DNA from 2 places in the Pararhizobium sp. A13 genome. Region 1 is predicted to be linked to the other one. Evidence: predicted binding sites of a transcription regulator. Region 1 holds the regulator's gene; the other holds the start of a gene.
The links. Region 1 encodes LexA, which represses DNA repair genes until DNA is damaged. Its sites were predicted from a motif close to TGTTCNNNNTGTGTTCNG; they were not measured.

Region 2: the regulator LexA is predicted to act here: its motif matches at 4,286-4,303, upstream of WI754_RS24070 (ATP-dependent helicase).

The regions. Positions count from the first base shown of each region.
Region 1 is NZ_CP149510.1:3,179,551-3,186,979, reverse strand. Features, by position in the region: gene WI754_RS15765 (SDR family NAD(P)-dependent oxidoreductase) at 1-190, shown strand, start outside; gene WI754_RS15760 (SMR family transporter) at 178-504, opposite strand; gene WI754_RS15755 (SMR family transporter) at 491-853, opposite strand; gene WI754_RS15750 (cyclopropane-fatty-acyl-phospholipid synthase family protein) at 1,003-2,256, opposite strand; gene WI754_RS15745 (LysE family translocator) at 2,453-3,085, opposite strand; gene WI754_RS15740 (class I SAM-dependent methyltransferase) at 3,221-4,051, opposite strand; tRNA gene WI754_RS15735 (tRNA-Asn) at 4,279-4,353, opposite strand; gene WI754_RS15730 (hypothetical protein) at 4,546-4,821, shown strand; gene WI754_RS15725 (hypothetical protein) at 4,869-5,021, opposite strand; gene lexA (transcriptional repressor LexA) at 5,251-5,967, shown strand; tRNA gene WI754_RS15715 (tRNA-Cys) at 6,325-6,398, shown strand; gene WI754_RS15710 (hypothetical protein) at 7,346-7,429, shown strand, end outside.
Region 2 is NZ_CP149511.1:533,729-541,157, forward strand. Features, by position in the region: gene WI754_RS24060 (DUF1778 domain-containing protein) at 934-1,230, shown strand; gene WI754_RS24065 (GNAT family N-acetyltransferase) at 1,227-1,724, shown strand; gene WI754_RS24070 (ATP-dependent helicase) at 2,118-4,184, opposite strand; gene WI754_RS24075 (hypothetical protein) at 4,773-5,093, opposite strand; gene WI754_RS24080 (acyl-homoserine-lactone synthase) at 5,105-5,818, opposite strand; gene WI754_RS24085 (LuxR family transcriptional regulator) at 5,893-6,642, opposite strand; gene WI754_RS24090 (hypothetical protein) at 6,701-6,976, opposite strand; gene WI754_RS24095 (transposase) at 6,999-7,262, opposite strand.

The DNA of each region.
Region 1 (7,429 bases):
AGGCCTGAAATCAAACGGTTTCGAGATCACCTTTCCGAAGCGCTTCACCTACAGGATGAAAATGCTCAGCTTGCTGCCTTATGGGCTCTACTTCTGGGTATTGAACTGGGCGACCGGATGGAAAAACCGACCGCTTGTGACGCAGCGTCGCGCCGCGGAAGCGATGGCGCGCGACCCTCAGGCCGTGTGAAGCACGACCACAGCGCCGAAGACGAGGACAAGCCCGACCCAGCCGATCGGCTTCAGTTTCTGGCCGAAAAGGATGCGGGCAGAAATGGCCGTGCCAAAAATCCCGGTAGCGCCGAGGATGGCATAGGCAATCGCCAGTTCCATGCCTTTGACCGCTTCCACCAATAGGGCAAACGCCGCGAGTACCAGCAGGATCGACAGGGCGCCCCAGCCGCGGCGGGCGAATCCGTTCGACTTGGTGGAAGCAAGGTTGGCTGCGACATCAAGCACGCCCGCCAGCACCGCGAAGAGGAAATAGACGTTAGACGCGGTCATCGGCCACTTCCATTTGCTCCTCCTCGTGAACTTCGCCGGCATTGACGAGAATGATGCCACCGACGGCCATCATCAGGCCGATCATCTCCTGATTGCTCAGCACGTGATTGAAGACGAAGACGGAAACCAGCGTGATCAGCGCAATGCCGGAACCTTCCCAGATCGCGTAGGCAACGCCGACCGAGATTTTCTTCACTGCCTTGGCGAGGAAGACATAGGAGAGGGCGATGGAGACATACATCACCGCATAGCCCCAGGCGCCACCGCCGGACGAGGCGGCTTTCATCACCGTCAGGCCGATAACTTCAGTGGCAATGGCGAGCGCCAGAAAAACCCATGCAAGACGCACGTCATCCCCTTGGAATGGTCGATTGAAAAAACCTTGGTGTGCATAAGCCGCCCGACAGCGGCGGTAAAGCTGTAGCAACGACTTTATTGCTGGGGAGACGTTGAAGCATTCGGCGGTTGAGCCTGGACTGAGTGCCGCAGGCCATACCCTCATTCATAGACGATCTGTCTTACGTCGATGTTTTTGGCCCGGAAACCGGCCTCGCAGTAGAACAGATAGAATTCCCAGAGGCGCTTGAAGCGGGTGTCGAAGCCGAGCGGCTCGACCTTGTCCCAGACACTCCAGAAGCGCTGGCGCCATTCGGCCAGCGTGCGGGCATAATCGAGGCCGAAGCCGAAATCGCCGCTCATCTTCAGTCCGACCTTGCGGCCGAGATCGATCAGATGTTCGCGCGTCGGCAGCATGCCGCCCGGGAAGACATATTTCTGGATGAAGTCGGGGTTGGCGCGATATTCCCGATAGGCTTCCGGCTTGATGGTGATGATCTGCAGGCCGGCCTTGCCGCCGGGCTTCAGGCAGCGCTGCAACTGCGCGAAATAGGCGGGCCAATATTTCTCGCCGACGGCCTCGAACATCTCGATGGAGACGATCCGGTCATAGAGCCCCGTCTCGTCGCGATAGTCCTGGAACCTGATATCGACCTTGTCGGACAGCCCCGCCTTCTTCATCCGCTCGTTGGCAAAAGCGAGCTGTTCGCGGCTGATGGTCAGCCCGGTTACCTTGCAACCGATCTCGCCGGCCGCATATTCGGCAAAACCGCCCCAGCCGCAGCCGATCTCAAGGACGTGGTGACCGGCCTCGATCCCGGCAGCGTCCGCGAGCGCCTGGTATTTGGCGCGTTGCGCCGACTGCAGATCATTCGCCCCGGTCGAATAGAGCGCCGAGGAATAGGTCATGGTCGGGTCCAGCCACTGCTTGTAGAAGGCGTTGCCGAGGTCGTAGTGGGCGGAGATGTTCCGCTTCGAGCCCGTCTTCGTATTGGCGTTCAGCCAGTGGCGGAGTTTTTCGACCAGCCGCAGCACCCCGCGGGCGCCATTGGAAAAATTACGGCCGACATCGGTGTTGACGAGGAAGAGTTCGAGGAAGGCGCCGACATCCGGGCTGTCCCAGTCACCGTCCATATAGCTTTCGGCAACGGCGATGGTGCCGCCGCTGAGGGCCCGTTGTGGCATGTTCCAGTTGTGAAGGGTAACCGAGGCGACAGGTCCCTCTGTCTTGCCTTTGACGACGACCTTGCGGCTATCCGGCAATGTCAGTTTCAGGCAGCCGGCCTGCATGTGAACGAGACCGCGCAGCACCCGTTGCGCCTTGGCGGGCAGCCCCTTGATGATACGTGATAGATTTTCAGCGGAAAGGCGCTCGCCATCCTTCGGCTCGCAAGAACAGGCGTCTGCTGTGCTCATACGACAGATCCTCGGAAATCATTGCTCCTGACACAAAATAACCTCATTTCGCCGGGTCGCCAACGTTGATTTCATGAGAAAATCCGTGCCTCCAAACAATCACGAGCCATCGGGGCGGGGGAAGCGTTATTGTTTTCATAGCTTTTTTATTTCAGGTCTTGCGAAAAGTCTCGCGAACGCGGTTCTCGCTTAAGAATCAGCTCTTCTGAAAGGCAAGATGAGCACCCAACCCGATCAGCATTGCACCGCCGGCGCGCTGCATGAGGCGCTGCGCCTGGCCCGAGCGGCGCAGCCGCCCAATCACCGCGCCGGCCAGAAGCACACAGACGATGTCGGCCGAAGAAAACATGAGATTGACGATGGTCCCCAGAATGGCAAGCTGCAGCCAGACGGGGAAAGCGGCGGAAACATCGGCGAATTGCGGCAGGAAGGCCACAAAGAAGATCGCCGTCTTGGGATTGAGAACCTCGACGGTGACGCTTTCGAAAAAGGCGCGCCGGCCGGATTTCGGCTCGATGCCGGGCAGGGCGACATCCTCTCGCACCCGGGCACGAAACAGCGAAATGCCGAGCCAGACAAGATAGGCCGCTCCGGCAAATTTCACGGCCATGTAAAGCATCGGCACGGCGTGGAACAGGATCGACAAGCCGGCGGCCGCTGCAAAAACATGGACATAGCCGCCGAGATGAATGCCCAATGCAGCCATCAGCCCCGACCACCGACCGCGTGCGATCGTCTGGGCCGCGGCATAAAGCATGGCAGGGCCGGGGATGTAGGCAAAGACCGCGGTCGTGGCAAGAAAGGCGATCAGCAGGTCGGTTGCAGGCATTGTCGGCTCCGGTTCCGGCGGGTGAGGGCGGAAGTTCTTTGTACAACGGAATTGACGTATTGTCGCGCTCGTCGGTTGCAAGACCGCCGGACGCGTCAAGCCCCGCGGGAGCATGCACATATTGGGCAGAGCGTTTCAAAACCGAAAGCGCAAGAGCCAGCCGATTCGCCCAAGGGCCGGAACTGCGGCGAAGGCGAGAATCGTCAAACGCGCCGCCCAGGATAGCCTGGCGATCTGCCTCGGATCGTAACCTTCCGGATCATAGGCCGGAAGTTCAGTTTGCAGTTTCAGCCGTGGAACCTGCCTTTCGAGGTCGCGCGGATCGTTTATCGCCCAATGCAGCCTGGCTCCGGTCGCGCGCACCGAAGGCTGCCAGCTGATGAGTTCCAGTCCGAGCCGGCTATAGCCATCAAAGACCAACTCACCGCTCGGGAGATGCGCGGTGAGCCGCCGCAGCAGCTTCGGGACCTCGTCGGCCGGAAGATAAGGAAAAAGCCCCTCGGCGATGACGATGGTCGGACGGTCGGCGGGCACATCCGCGAGCCATTTCGGGTCCGTCACGGACGAACCGATCAGACTGTACCCGTCGCGCTCGGGATAGAGTTTTCGGTGTAGCGTGACAACCTCGGGATAGTCCACGTCGAACCAGCGGATATTCGGCGCCGGATCGACGCGGAATATGCGACTGTCCAGCCCGCAGCCGAGATGCAGGACGGTCGCGTCGGGATGGCGTGCAATGAAGTCACGCGTCCAGCCGTCGAGAATATGGGCGCGCATCGCCACGCCGATCATCATGTCGCGATCAACCTTCAGCCGCGAAAAGTCATAGTCGATCCGGCGGACGGTCTCGGCGGCGAAACGATCCTGCAGAAGGGAATCCGGCAGGCGGCTTTCCCCGGCCTTCGCGTAAAGCGTGATGAGGAGAGTTTGCTTCTCCCCGGTCAGCGACACTTTTTCGGCTGTCATTGTGATCCCGTGCCGTCAGAGCCGGCGCACCAAGCTCGTCCCGGCGCACTTATCGTCGGACGACAGGACAGCGATCCCGCTGCAATGCGCGCGAAACAGTACCGAGAGTATAGGCGACAATGCAGTTGTGAACAGGGTCGAGGCGATTAAGCAGGCTGGCCGGTCTCGCATCATTGAAAAATATGCAACGAAAAAGGGCTGCACCATTAAGTGCAGCCCTTTGAAACTGGCTCCCCGGGCCGGATTCGAACCGGCGACCTGTCGATTAACAGTCGAATGCTCTACCGCTGAGCTACCAGGGATCATCTGCGCGCTGCAGAAGTGAGGCTGCTAATACAAATGCTTTTCCGATTTGCCAAGCAGTTTTTCAAAAAAAGTGCACAATCTTGTCTGACTGTGGAGAACTCCCCATCTGGGGAGAGCGGCGCACTTGAAGAGCCGCAATGCAAATTCGCTCCGTGGTGCTCGCCATCGGACGTGTAGCAGGTGAGTTTATGGCAGAACCGCAGAAAACGAAAAAATTCGGTATCGATGCGCGCGCGCATGAACTCATTCTCGGGTCGTGGCGCCTGCGCCTGCCTCAATCGCGGGCCTTGCGCATTGCACTTGGTGCCGTGCTGCTCTTTGGCGGTATCCTGGGCTTCCTCCCGGTTTTGGGCTTCTGGATGGTGCCCTTAGGCCTGATCGTGCTGTCGCATGACCTCGCCTTCGTCCGGCGCCAGCGCCGCAGACTTTCCGTCTGGTGGGCGCGCAAGCGGCAGACGTCGTAACCCGGCGCCAATCTGCAAAGGCCTCACCGGGGCTGGAGGGGCTGCAATCAAGTCGTGGCGGATAAGGCTTTCACGGCATCCTTGGCCGCCGGAATGATTTCCTGAACCTGCGTCGCGGCATCATTGTCGGTGCTTTCGCCGAACATCTCGACGCCGCCCCAGGCAATGAGGGCAAGCACGAGGCTGCCGATCAGAACCATCAATACCGGTCGGCCCAGCAATCCCTGCCGCGCCTCGACACCGCTGAGCGGAAAACGGCCGGACGGTTGCGAATGTTCCGCGGCGGCGTGATGAATGCCGGCTTTCGGCGGGACAAGCCCAATAAAATCGCGCTTTGAAAAAGTTCAACGAATTTTAGGGACTTGCGGAACACATATGGAACATATAGTGTTCGTTCTTGATTTGTTTCTCGATCCGGAGTGATCTTTCATGCTGACCCGCAAGCAACAGGAACTGCTTCTGTTCATTCACGAAAGAATGAAGGAATCGGGTGTGCCGCCGTCCTTCGATGAGATGAAGGATGCACTGGACCTCGCTTCCAAATCCGGCATTCACCGGCTGATCACGGCGCTCGAGGAGCGCGGCTTCATCCGGCGTCTGCCCAACCGGGCGCGCGCGCTTGAAGTGATCAAGCTGCCGGAGGCCTATTCCATGAGCCTCCAGCCCAAGCGTGGTTTTTCGCCGAGCGTTATCCAGGGCAGCCGCGGCGCTCCGCCGGCGCCAGCCACCGCCAAGGCCGTACCGGCCAGCAATGAGAACAGTTCCGTTTCTATCCCGGTCATGGGGCGAATCGCGGCCGGTGTGCCGATCTCGGCGATCCAGAACAATACGCACGATATTTCCGTGCCGCTCGAGATGGTCGGGAGCGGCGAACATTATGCGCTGGAAGTGCGCGGCGATTCGATGATCGAGGCCGGCATTCTCGATGGCGACACCGTCATCATCCGCAATACCAACAGCGCCAGCCCGGGAGAGATTGTCGTCGCCTTGGTGGACGATGAGGAGGCGACGCTGAAGCGGTTTCGCCGCAAGGGTGCATCGATTGCGCTCGAAGCTGCCAACCCTGCCTACGAAACCCGGATTTTCGGCCCCGACCGAGTCAAGATACAAGGCAAACTGGTCGGTCTGATCCGACGTTACCATTAAGCGGCAAGCCGAATCCGGACGCCAGCGGACGCAGACGGCTGATTTTCTTTGAAAATTGACGGGAGCGGGGGCTTGGCAATGATCCGGCGCGTCGGCACATCCGCTAAAGCGCATCGCGTCAAAACGGATTCATGCGCTGCGCTTTAGGTCTTTGTTTTTATGCATGTGGTTGTCCCAAAACCGCGGCACACTTTTGGACGACATGCATTAGGCGCGGCATTTCCTGAGGAACCGAAGCGGCAATGGATGGGAGACTGGATTCTCCCATGAGAAAAAACTGGAATTCGATCATGGCGTCTTGCACTGGAACGGAAATCGGTCTAAACGCCCGTCACGATTAAGTGATGATCGTTACGAGGCCTCGTGGCGGAGTGGTGACGCAGAGGACTGCAAATCCTTGTACCCCGGTTCAATTCCGGGCGAGGCCTCCAAAATTTTCCACAATGAAATTAAAGCCTTATGGGCGATTCTGGACAATTGACTTGATGCCAGCATGTCGCATCATGTTGCAATCCAGTTCCCTTGATTTCCAACGGTTTCCGGCTACCCTCGGCTAGTTCACGCGACATGAAATGCAACATGTTGCGACCATGAGGGCCCCCTCAAAATGATCGTTGTGAAGGATTTTCGAAAGACGGGATTGCCCCATGGAAACATCAAAACATGGAGCTTGGTGTTCGACGCCGCCACCGGGGAACTTAAAGTACGGATATCAAGCACTTCCCAAGTGGGGCCGACGCGATTTGAAGAGCAGCCTCTTTCAGCCTTTTTAGCGCACACCGGAAACTCCGGTGAAAGGCGCGCACTGCGGGCGTTGCTAAGTAGGATCAGCAGTTCTATCGCTGGGATTTAGCCGGCCAACATGAACACAGCCGCCCAGAATAGGCAGGACAGTTCACCTGCGACCAAAAATCCAATGATGGGATCGTTCATGAAATCCTCCTCAGGCAACCTCCATTGCCATGAGGAAACCTTAAAGTACGGCAGACGCCTGCGCTACCCCTGATTTTAACCCGCAGCAAACCGGCCCTCAAAACGGGCAGGGAGATAACCCATGACCTTCACCGCCCCCTGTAGCCGTCGGGGCACGCGTCGGAAAGGGCGCGTCTCCGCCGAACCCGTCATTTCTGTTCCTCCCAATACCTTTTCTAGAGGTCGGAGCCTGGGCTTCAGCGAATCGGCTCCTACCGTCGCGCTGTGATTGGTGCACTCGCCAATGCGGCCATGCCCAGTCGGAGTTTTTCAACAGTATCGGCGCGAAGCAGCGCCACGATTAGAGGGTCGTGGGGTCAGTGATTTGCCGATCGCTACCTCTTGCGAACCCGAAAAGCACTCCCAATATTTTGTCAGTCACTTGGTTTCGCTGAGGAGTGGAAGCATGTTCGACTTTTTCCTTGATCCCGTGGACATCGACGTTTTGAAGCGCGCGCTCGATGCCCGTTGCCAAAAACTCAGTATTCGC
Region 2 (7,429 bases), on a different replicon from region 1:
CGCGCGCGTTCTCGGCTTTACCGAAGTATCTCCGTTGACCACCCTGGACACAGTCTTCAGCGAAACCCCAGTCGCTTTAGCGACATCGATTTGAGTCTTCATACCTTGCCTTTTTTCGGCAGTTCCTTGCATTTTGCCCCGGCCGAGACGGCGAAAAATGAAGTCAACTTAAGCGATTGCTCCCAGTTTTCGAAGGCCGCCAAGCCATTTTGAACGACAGATAACAGAACGAATGCCACACAGCCAGACAAGGCGTGCCGCGAACGTCTGGTCCAGTGCGCTTGAGGCAAATGCACGCCGCGGCGTCGCCACCTAACGGAAATCGATCTTCTCAGGGTGCAGGTTGGAGATTTCGTATTCCCGGTGAGGCGAAATTCCCGACGATGTTGATACAACGAACTCAAGGTGATGAACCGTCACGGTCCTTGGAGTGTCATTTCGCCCCCAACCGGAACTGACCCCAAATACAGCCGTGTCGTACTTTCCGCGGTGAAAAAGCGACCACACATCCTCTTGGACAACATGGCGAAGACTGGCTGACGAGAGATCGGGAAGATGGCTCGATAGAGCACAATGCGGAGGCCTTCCGGCTTAGAACTCGCATGGAGTGCACGCCACCAAACTGAGGTGACGTGATCAACAATGCCTGCCCTTCAAGCCAGGCCCAAGTTCATCTAACCGCATGTCCACCCTATGTATGATAAAGGACGCTATCACTTATACTGGCCTTTTCGCATGGTGATGGCGCGGAGTTCAATCCATGCGTACCGATCGTTTGAACGGATAAACGGTCGCCAGAAGTCCGGACGCTGCGTCAAGGATATCGTTTCCGTTTGAGAAGGGGCAGGGCCCACGTAACGACACCATCATTACGATGCTGCTTGTAACGAAGATGTCGTTACGCTATATATCGGTTGAAGATAGGAGTTTCCCATGCCCATATCGAACACCAGTAAAAGCCCGGACGCAAGCGTGCCGCTGAATATCCGCATCAAGCCGGCGACCCGCAACCTGATCGACCGTGCGGCCGAGGTGCTTGGAAAGACGCGCACGGATTTCATGCTGGAGGCTTCCGAGCGCCGCGCCGAGGAAGTGCTGCTCGACCGGACCATATTCACGGTTAGCTCCGAAATCTATGCCGAGTACCTTGCCCGCCTCGATGCACCTGCGCAACCAAATGAGCGCCTGAAACGCACTATGACGACCAAAGCGCCGTGGGATGAGGCGTGACCCTCAGCGCACCGACACCGCTGGCCGACCATCACGAGCTGGCGGAATTCAATGCCGGCGTTCCTGAACTGGACGATTGGCTGCGTCGCCGCGCCCGCGCCAATCAGGCAGGCGGCGCATCGCGCACATTCGTCGTGTGCGAGGGCAACCGCGTGATCGCCTATTATGCGCTCGCCTCCGGCGCGGTAAAGCAGCCGGAAGCACCTGGCCGTTTACGGCGCAACATGCCCGATCCGATTCCGGTTGCCGTTCTCGGCCGCCTCGCCATCGACCAGACCTATCAGGGGTGCGGTCTCGGCAGGGCATTGGTGCGCGATGCGGGCCTGCGTCTGCTCCATGCCGCTGAAATCCTCGGTATCCGCGGCGTGCTGGTGCATGCGATTTCCGATGATGCGCGAGCCTTCTACGAGGCGGTCGGTTTTCTGCCTTCGCCGTCCGACCCCATGATGCTGATGGTCGGGCTGCATGATCTGAACAGTGCGCTGAATTCCTGATATCATCGTCAGTCGCTTGAGAAAGCGCGGACATTGCGGCAGCATGGCGCCTCTATCCACACGTTCGCGACAGTGCCTCGATACGGCAACAGTCGCTGACCGCTGGCACTTGACGGAGGATGCCAGCCGGGCATCCGATGCGGTGCGCAAATCCATGCGCCAGATCCGAACGGCGCGTTTTGAACGCAGCAACGGAGGAGCGGGGTGCCTGATCACCCATCCACGGTGTCCTGTTTTCTATCCCTCTTTTGTCAGGATCGCCATTGCTCAGGTTTTCGCGACTGAAATTAATCAAGCAAAAACAATATCATCTTGCGCTGCCGGGGAAGTTCTGAAGGATCCGTAGGCGGCTCGCCGTGTTTCAGAGATATCCGTGCGGCACCCGCCATCGGACTATTTCCACATCGTCCGCATCCTTGCGGCGACATCGATACGGATCTGTCGGGCACTCCGTTCGGCGGCGGCGGCGTTCACAACGGGCCACGTTGCCGTTTCGAAGAACTGAAGAAGTGTCGCTGGAATGAAGCGGGTTCGCGACGCATACACGTGGCGGTCACCCTGCGCGTTCTGGCCGCCCGTGAAGAACCGTTGGGGCGTGACCAGCGTCAGGCTGTCTTTCGCCCGCGTCATGCCGACGTAGAGCAGCCGGCGCTCTTCCTCGATGTCATCCGTGGTGCCGGTTCCGAGATCAGAGGGGATGCACCCGTCGACGACGTTCAGCATAAAAACGGACCGCCATTCCTGCCCTTTGGCGGAATGGATAGTGGAAAGAATGAGATAGTCCTCATCGAGGAGCGGCACGCCTGCCTGATCACTCGTGGCGTCCGGCGGATCCAAGGTCAACTCGGTGAGGAAACGCTCCCGGCTCGGATATCCCGCCGCAATTTGCTCAAGCTGAAGCAGGTCCGCCTTTCGTGTCTCGGCATCCTCATGGATTCGGTCAAAGTGGGGTTCGTACCACTCGCGCGCCTGAGTGATTTCGGCGGGCCAGCCGGCATTGGCTTTTCCTAGACCCACAAGAAGCTTCGCCAAAGACTGCCAATCGTCACCAGCGCGTGGCGGAGCTGGAATTTCCAGAAGCGCCATCAAAGGCTCGGGGTCTGTGGCAATCGCATCGAGAATCCTGGCAGCCGTCTGGGGTCCGACGCCGGGTAGAAACTGTAGCAGCCGAAAGCCGGCGACGCGGTCGCGCGGGTTTTGAGCGAACCTCAGAATTGCTAGCATGTCTTTTACATGGGCGCTGTCCAGGAACTTGAGGCCACCGAATTTGACGAATGGGATGTTTCGGCGCGTCAGTTCCACTTCCAGCGGGCCGCTATGGCTCGAGGCGCGGAAGAGGACAGCCTGCTGCTTGAGCGTCATGCCGGCTTCGCGGTTCTCCAGCACTTGTTCGACGATGTAGTTCGCCTGGTCGTTCTCATCCTTGACTGTCAACAGCTTCGGCCGCTCCGCCGACTGTCTGTCGGTCCAGAGGTTCTTGGTGAAGCGCTCGCGCGCCAGGTCGATAACGCCATTGGCGGCAGCAAGGATCGGCTGGGTCGAACGATAGTTTCGATCGAGGGTGATGACCTCCGCGGCGGGACTGAACTCCTTCGGGAAATCGAGGATGTTTCGAACAGTGGCTGCACGGAACGAATAGATGGACTGCGCATCGTCACCGACGACGGTCAGGCCGCGGCCGCCCGGCTTCAAGGCCAACAGGACCGAGGACTGCAGGCGATTGGTGTCCTGATATTCATCCACCAGCACGTGGTCGAAGCGGTCGCCGATGTCCTCGGCGAGCTCGGGGTCTCTGACTATCTGTGCCCAGTAGAGAAGAAGGTCGTCGTAGTCCAAGACGCTCTGCGCCTGTTTGGCGTCCACATAAGCCGCAAAGAGCCGCTTCAAATGCTCTTCCCATCCGGCGACCCAAGGGTAGTGCTTGCGAAGCACCTCTTTGAGTGGAGCCTCAGAGTTTACCGTGCGAGAGTAGATGGAGAGGCATGTGCCCTTGGTCGGAAAGCGGCTGTCTGTTTTGGAAAGACCCAGCTCGTGGCGGGACAGATTCATCAGGTCGGCCGAGTCTTCGCGGTCGTGGATGGTGAAGTCGACATTGAGTCCGATCTGCTCGGCGTAGATCCGAAGAAGACGCGCTCCGATTCCATGGAACGTCCCGGCCCAGGCAAGCGCATCGGTCATGACTGCGGCGTTCGCTCCCAGAACCTGGCGACAGATGCGCTCGACCCTTCTCGACATCTCGGCGGCCGCGCGACGAGAGAACGTCATCAGCAAGATGCGACGAGGATCGGCACCATTGACGATAAGGTGAGCCACGCGGTGTGCCAGCGTATTGGTCTTTCCCGAACCGGCACCCGCAATGATCAGGAGAGGGGACGCGACGTGGCTACCGACATGCGTCACCCCGTGCATGACAGCACTGCGCTGCTGATTATTCAGTTTTTCCAGGTAGGTCGCGACCAAGCCTTGCCCCCCAATGTGCTGTCGGTTCTCGCCGTACAGAAGCGAAGCGATTACCGGGGAAAGCCCTCTATCAGCGTCCGCGACCTCGTCCCTCCGTCAGTAAGAACAAAGGAAGAACTAGCACCTATCACTACCTTTGAAAAGACGTGAGCCGCACTTTCGACGGCTGTTCGATGCCTCGATCCTAGTTATTAAAGACCTCTCCTCTCGGAACCAGGTACTTCGCCCACAGGGTAACCACATCCACGTCGCAGCACATCTAAGGGCCATCACCCGTCTTGACGCCTTGCTGCAGCACTACGGTCGCGCGTGCAACGCTGTCCGGGTTTACGAAGGGCTCTCCCCGAAAGGGTCGAGCGCCCTTCGCGTTTCCACGACGTGACGCGGTCGCCGCGCCGAAACCAGATGGCAATGGAGGGTAGACGCCATCCACGCTACCTTCGCTTAGGCAGTCCTGTGAGGTTCTCCGGATCACATCGATGACGCGGTGGCGCTGCAGGCGGGTGACCTAATGGTCTGAACGGGGGGACGGATCTCAAGCGACGCGCGCATCGGGCGCGACGCTTGACGTGCTATTTCTACGGCCGGTCAGCTTTCGCCTTCAACAGCGTCGTATGCCCAGTTCCAAGGGAAACAGACAAGGACGGTACAGTCGTCGAGTTCTGAACTTAGGCGCGGCGTGAGCGCGGTCGCGCCGATCTTGAAGTCCGGCAGTGGAGTTATTCCCTGGGCGTCATAAGCCGCGAGCTTGACCATGCCGATGAGGTACAGCAATTCGGCCGCCTTTGGGGTGGGTTTGCGGTCTGTGATGACCTGGATCGTCGCCTCCAAATCATTCATGATGTTGGCGACATAGTCGCTGATGTATCCAGTCCTATCGGTGGCATGCACTTTCTGAATCTGGCCCATAATTTCCTCCTTCAGCCGAATGCCTTGTTTGTGGGATGACCATCAATTGCCCGTGCCTCACCTCGAGCAAGGAATGGCAGTCTTTTCAAATTTTCATCGGGCCTGACTGGATTTGGCGTGTCCAATGCAATGGCGAGAGTGCTGCCATGCATCGAGTAAATGCGCTGATGCAGTATCAGGCCTGCCGCTGACGGCCTCGCCTCGATAGGGACTACCAATTTCTCTTCCAGAACCGATGGTTGATTGAGAATGGTCACATCCCAACCGGTGGTGACGAGCAGATTGACCAGTTTTGGATGCGTTTCAACGATCAGTGCCTCAATGCCGGCGGTGAGGCAAAACTCCATCACACCTGTCATCAGAATGTGTGAAGCCAGGACTCCGTTCAGCCGGATTTCCCCCTGGGTCGCGACACACCGGGTCCATTCATAAACTGCATGTTCGCGTCGCCAGGGGCGGCCGCCCATGAGATGTGGGTAGACGTCAGAAAGCAGGTGAGGCGCAGTCGTTGGCAGGAGCCGTGAATACCCGACCACCTTTGGCCCCGAAAAGAGGGCGAGATGGATTGCTTGATCAGTGTCGAACTGGTCTACCTCACGACCATCGGCGCGCCTTATCTCCTCCCACCCAAACCGCTCGACAAACTGCAGATGTCGAAAGCGCCAGATATTCTCCATGGTATCCCAATGTCGAGCGATGGAGTCGCCGAAGAACACTTTCAGCATTTCATTCCCCCAATGTTTTCAGGGGAATGCTGCAGTATTTCAGAATATGTTTAAATGAGTAAATTTACCTAGTTTTAGCGCAAAATTCCGAGTCTGAAGCTCTCTGCCACCATCTGTGCTGTGTTCACAACATTCAGCTTCTTCTGCGCATTCCCGATTTCATTTTGGATCGTACGCGGGGAGCGGCCCATGATGTCCGCAATCTCGGAGGACGTTTTTCCAGCCGCGCACCATTGAAGGACCTCGCGCTCCCTCGGTGTAATGTTCAAGGAGGTAAGATGTCGTGAGGTGGCTTCATCGGTGAGCAGGGCCTTTAACCCATTGTGCGCGTATATAGAGATGATGTGGAGCGCGCCTCTGGCCTCCTGCGAGATGTCGACTTTTTCCGCGCCAAACGTCACTATAGCTTGGAAGCCGCCGGCCGAGTGAAGGGGTACGCTGTAGCCATCGTTCATCTTGAACTCAGTGGCCTCGTTCATGACGCGCCGAGCTTCGCGGTTCAGTTTCCGCCCCTTTAGAGCTTCCGACCAGACAAATGCATCATCCTGCATCTTGGTGCGATAAATAACCGGATCTACGTGAACATAATTCCTCTTCACGTAACGTTCGAACCATTCGTCCGGCCAGGCATTCAGCATGAAGTAGGGGTCAATGCGTTCGTGGGGTAGCGGAATCCCCGATATAGCGAAGCAGTCAAAGCCGAAGATGTGGGCAGCCTTTTCCAGTGGTTGGAGAATATCCGTCTTTGTTTTCGCGCCCTTGGTTTCTGTCAAAAAATCAAACATCGCGTTGGCAGTAGCCAACTTTTCCGTGTCGGTGACCATGCTCCCCTCGCACCGTTCATTTCCCTGCGAGATGATACATCAAGTCGTCAATCGTTGACTATACATCTTGCCGTTCCGGGACCGAATCCAGGTGAAGCAAACCTGCAGCGCGAAACCATTGATGAACACTGTCTTTGACCGCCGCTTTGGCATCGGCGAGACTTCGAGCCGAGCGAAATTCATAGCACTCCAGCCCATTGCAGTCCGAGATGACCCAACGCCACACCGCTTCGTTCTCGTGACGTAGAACGTAGGCCAGTTGGTGTTCTCCGAGCATGGCGGCGTACGCATCGTTCCGGATAGATTTCCAGACTATTGGGATTTCCTGCAGCATGTTTTCGCATCCCTCGTTTTCCCTAAAGGATCGTGAGATTGAGGTACAAATGAGATGACCCCATTGTTTCATGGATCATGCATATTTCCGCTATTTCTGCTGCGTACCTGTCGAAGTGCTTCACCGAAAAGCGATCATGGATGCCGATGTAGGCCCGCTGGATGCGCGAAAAGAAGCTTTCGACAGTGTTGATCCCATCCTCGGTCTCGTACTCCTTGCTGTGGTTCACCCGTTTCAGTTCCTGCAGGTCCTCGAGATCGTTGTAGCTGAAAATGCTCGTCGGCATGAAGGGCGGCTTTGGGGCGCAGCCGCAGTCTCTCGAGCGTCGGAAGCGGACCATGCAATCAGTCACCGTTGCCTCTCACTGTGCGGGGATTCCGCCAACCACCATCCAAATGAACAGCGCACCGCGTCGCGCCTGCCAGACACGCAAAGTTCGCTGAAACAATGAAT